2 regions of the Streptomyces sp. NPDC018000 genome follow, and region 2 is predicted to be linked to the other one. Evidence: riboswitches for the same ligand, from Rfam matches in the RefSeq annotation. Region 2 holds a riboswitch; the other holds the start of a gene.
The links. Region 2 has a riboswitch for S-adenosylmethionine ahead of ACH4EW_RS21190 (aminotransferase class V-fold PLP-dependent enzyme). Riboswitches for the same ligand answer to the same signal wherever they lie in the genome.
Positions count from the first base shown of each region.

Region 1: another riboswitch for S-adenosylmethionine. It lies ahead of thrC (threonine synthase); the one in region 2 lies ahead of ACH4EW_RS21190 (aminotransferase class V-fold PLP-dependent enzyme).

Region 1 is NZ_JBIRGM010000007.1:139,762-142,150, forward strand. Features, by position in the region: gene ACH4EW_RS18415 (trehalose-6-phosphate synthase) at 1-160, opposite strand, end outside; gene ACH4EW_RS18420 (glucosyl-3-phosphoglycerate synthase) at 215-1,165, opposite strand; SAM riboswitch class I at 1,319-1,484, shown strand; gene thrC (threonine synthase) at 1,503-2,389, shown strand, end outside.
Region 2 is NZ_JBIRGM010000010.1:73,847-76,235, reverse strand. Features, by position in the region: gene ACH4EW_RS21190 (aminotransferase class V-fold PLP-dependent enzyme) at 1-1,279, opposite strand, end outside; SAM riboswitch class IV at 1,455-1,572, opposite strand; gene trpD (anthranilate phosphoribosyltransferase) at 1,657-2,389, opposite strand, start outside.

The DNA.
Region 1 (2,389 bases), on a different contig from region 2:
CCCACAGCTTGTCCTTGACGGCGCTCAGTCCGGAGACGAGCCCACCGCCGCCCCGCTTCGCGTCGAGCGATCCGTCCGTGGCGAGGGTGTACGACACCGGGCCGCGGTTGGACGCAACGAGGACCTGGGCAGCGGACTGGGCTTCGTGCTCGGAGACCATGTTGCGGAATCTAGCCGGATCACGAACCGCCCAAACGTGCGAAGTCAGGCCGTGTCAGGCCGCGTGGCGGGAAACGTACTCCTCGATCTCGCGCATCGGGGGCCGCTCCTCGGTGTCCACCGCATGGGTGCGCGGTACGAAGCCGTCCGCGCCGCGCTCGAACTGGATGAGCGAAGGCCGTACCAAGTGACCGCGGGACAGGCGGAGCTGAGCGGTCCGGTAGATCGCCGCCGCCATCCGTCCGAGCGCCTGCCCGTCCTGGTGGCGGTGCTTGCGCACCCCCACGTCGACCTGGGCCAGCGCGTCCAGACCCACCGTGTGCAGCGCATCGACCAGGAGGCCCAGTTCCACTCCGTAGCCGACAGGGAAGGGAAGCTGTTCGAGCAGGGAGCGGCGTGCGGCGTACTCCCCGCCCAGCGGCTGGACGAAACCGGCCAGCCGCGGCCAGTGCAGATTGAGCAGCGGACGGGCCACCAGTTCGGTGACGCGACCCCCCTGAACTGCGGTTTCACCGAAGGGGCGGTCGTACATCGCCTTCACGAACTGCACGTTCGGCTCGGTCAGCAGCGGGCCGACGATGCCGGAGACGAAGCCCGCCGAGAAGTCCTTCAGATCGGCGTCGATGAAGCAGACGATGTCACCGCCGGTCACCAGGAGCGACCGCCACAGGACCTCGCCCTTGCCGGGCACTGCGGGTATCCGGGGGAGTATCTCGTCCCGGTGCACCACCCGGGCGCCGGCCTCCCGGGCCACCTTCGCGGTGTCGTCCGTGGAACCGGAATCGATCACCACGAGTTCGTCGACCAGCTGGACCTTCTCCATCAGCTCGCGCCGGATCGTCGCGACGATCCGGCCGACCGTCGCCTCCTCGTTCAGCGCAGGCAGTACGACGCTCACGCTGCCGCGGAGCGGGTCCCTGGCCTTGGCGGCCAGGAGACGGTCCAGCGGGCGGTCGGCTGCCGACCAGGAACGCCTGGCCAGCCAGCGTTCGACCTCTTCCAGCACGGTCGATACTCCCTGTATGTGATCCATCTCGCGGTTTGGACGACTATCTCAACTCTCCGATGCTTCGGTTACAGTCTTGAACAACGCGGACGGCCGTCGCATGCCGGGGTCGGTCCGCCGATAAACGCCTGGATCGACGATCCAGTGCCACAGCGCTCATCCAGAGGGACTGAGGGAACGGCCCGTTGAAGTCCCGGCAACCCTCCCATCCCCCAGCTCTCGGCTTCGCTCGAGCAGGGGAGGCCCCATTCCGCGAGGCCACGGTGGGGAAGGTGCCAATTCCGTCTTGTGGCGAAACGCGTCGCAAGGAAGATGAGGAGAAAGGGCCTCCGCCATCATGGCCGTGCAGACTGTTGCAGCAAGTACCAACTCTTCCGCCGTAGCTCTCGACCTCGGTCCCGCCGCGGCGCTTTCCTGCCGCGAGTGCGGCGAGCGTTTCGAGCTCGGCCCCATTTTCGCCTGTGCGTCCTGTTTCGGACCGCTCGAAGTGGCGTACGACCTGCCGAGCGGCTCCCCCGACGAGCTGAAGAAGCGCATCGAGGCCGGGCCCGACAACATCTGGCGTTACGCGCCGCTGCTGCCGGTACCCGCCGATGTCGCGGACAAGCCCAACCTCAACCCCGGTTTCACCAAGCTGGTCAGGGCCGACAACCTCGCCCGCGAGCTGGGCGTCACCGGCGGCCTGTACGTCAAGGACGACTCCGGCAACCCGACGCACTCCTTCAAGGACCGTGTCGTCGCCATCGCCGTCGAGGCCGCCCGTGCCTTCGGTTTCACCACCCTCTCCTGCTCCTCCACCGGCAACCTCGCCGGTGCGGTGGGCGCCGCCGCCGCCCGCGCCGGCTTCCGCTCCTGCGTGTTCATCCCGCACGACCTGGAGCAGGGCAAGGTCGTCATGGCCGCGGTGTACGGCGGTGAGCTGGTCGGCATCGAGGGCAACTACGACGACGTCAACCGCTTCTGCTCGGAGCTCATCGGTGACCCGCTCGGCGAGGGCTGGGGCTTCGTCAACGTCAACCTGCGTCCGTACTACGGCGAGGGCTCCAAGACCCTGGCGTACGAGATCTGCGAGCAGCTCGGCTGGCAGCTGCCCGACCAGATCGTCATCCCGGTCGCGTCCGGCTCGCAGCTCACGAAGATCGACAAGGGGCTTCGGGAGCTGATCGAGCTCGGTCTCGTCGAGGACAGGCCGTACAAGATCTTCGGCGCCCAGGCCGAGGGCTG
Region 2 (2,389 bases):
CGGTCGAGCCAGTTCGAGACCGGGGGATCTCGCCCGGCCCGGCTTCGGGCGCGCCGCACTCGCCGACCTCCTGCGGGTCGCTGCCCAGCAGGGTCCGGACCAGCGGATGGGCACAGAACAGTCCGTCGCGGACCCCGATTCCGTACTCGGCGGAGAGCACGGCGGCGAAGTGTGAGCTGTTCCAGCCCTCCACCACGAAGGAGATGACGCCGACCCGTGGAGCGTCGTCGCCGAACAGCGAGAGCACCTTGACCTCGGGGACGTCGGCGAGACCGGCCCGGACCGCGGTGACGAGGCGCTGCTCCCGGGCGACCAGGTTGTCGAAGCCCGCCTCGGTCAGCGCCCTGCAGGCAGAGGCGATGGAGTACGCGCCGATGACATTGGGAGAACCGGCCTCGTGACGGGCGGCCGTGGAGTGCCACTCGACGTCGACACCGCCGTCGGTGCGGCGGGCGACCTTGCGCGAGGCCCCGCCGCCGGCCAGGTACGGCTCGGCATCCTGCAGCCAGTCGGCCCGGCCCGCCAGCACACCGGAGCCGAACGGCGCGTACAGCTTGTGTCCGGAGAAGGCGACCCAGTCGACGTCCAGCCCGGCGATGTCGACGGGGTGGTGCGGGGCGAGCTGCGCGGCGTCCAGCACGATCCGGGCACCGTGCGCGTGCGCGGCAGCCGCCAGCTCCTTGACCGGCCACAGCTCGCCGGTGACGTTGGAGGCGCCGGTGACGCAGACCAGCGCGGGGCCAATGGGGCCTCCCCTGCTCGAACGGAGTTGAGAGCTTGGGGAGGGGTCACGATCGGCGAGCGCCCGCTCCAGCGTCTCGACAACCTGGGCCGGGGTGCGCGGGGCGTTCAGGTAGGTCACCCGGGCGTCGCGCCACGGCAGCAGCGAGGCGTGGTGCTCGGTCTCGTACACGAAGACCTGACAGTCGGCGGGAATGACGGCGGCCAGCAGGTTGAGTGAGTCGGTGGTCGACCGGGTGAAGATCACCTGGTCGTCGGCGCGACAGCCGAGGAACTCCGCGACGGTCGCGCGGCTGTTCTCGAAGAGGTCCGTGGAGAGCTGCGAGAGGTACCCGGCGCCGCGGTGGACGCTGCCGTAGTACGGGGCGTACGCGGCCACGTCGTCCCAGACGCGCCGCAGGGCCGGGGCACTGGCGGCGTAGTCGAGAGCGGCGTACGTGACTTCACCACCCGTGACCAGCGGAACCGTTACATCCTCACCCAGAACCGGCAGAGGGGTACAAAGCGACTGGTTGGCGGCAGCGGTGAAGACAGACATGGTGAACTCCCGTAACAGGCAGGCGAATTGCATGCGCCGGCGGATACGCGGCAGCGCAGCAGAAAGTGAAGAAGAGTGTGCGGAGGAGGGCCGAGAAGCCCTATCGCATTCGCGTGCTCACAAGAGACTCCCTAGGGACCAGGACCCCGGGGGCTGGCATTCACAGATGCCGAGGGGCCCGCGCTTGCCGCAGACCTCGCTGCCTACGGCCTGGTCTTCACCCGGGGCACCCCGCCACGGACGGAGGGTTGCCGGACAGCGGGCCGGGGCCGTAGTCGCTGTCACTCATGACCTGCCCAGCATCTTGCCATACGTCCATCAACGCGCAAGGCGCGGTCCAAGATCTGGACCGCGCCCCGCGTCACCATTCCGTCCGGTCAGGCGTTGCTGGCCGCCACCCAGCGCTCCAGTGCCTGCCGGGCCGCCCCCGAGTCGATGGACTCGGCGGCCTTCGCGATCCCGGCGGCGAGCTGCTCGTTCAGCGTGTCGTCCGTCGGATCCAGCGCAACCAGCGCCGCCGCCGAATTGAGCAGCACGGCCTCCCGTACGGCCCCTCGTTCGCCGGCCAGCACCCGGCGGGCCACATCCGCGTTGTACGAGGCGTCGGCACCGCGCAGCGCCTGGGCCGGCACCAGCTCCAGACCGACATCGCGCGGGTCGAACGCCTCCTCGCGCACCGATCCGTCCCGGACCACCCAGACGCGCGAGGTCGAGGTCGTCGCCAACTCGTCCAGGCCGTCGTCGCCACGGAAGACCAGCGCCGAATTGCCGCGCTCGGCAAGGACACCGGCGACGATGGGCGCCATCCGCAGGTCGGCGACGCCGATGGCCTGGGAGCGCACGTCGGCCGGGTTGGTGAGCGGCCCGAGGATGTTGAACGTCGTCGGGGCGCCGAGCTCCTTGCGGGCCCTGGCGGCGTGGCGAAGGGCAGGGTGGAACTTCACCGCGAAGCAGAAGGTGATGCCCGCCTCCTCGGCGACCTCGACGACCCGTTGCGCACTGAGCTCCAGATTGACGCCGAGCTTCTCCAGCACATCGGAGGAGCCGCTCGCCGACGAGGAGGCGCGGTTGCCGTGCTTGACGACCTTGGCGCCGGCACCCGCGACGACG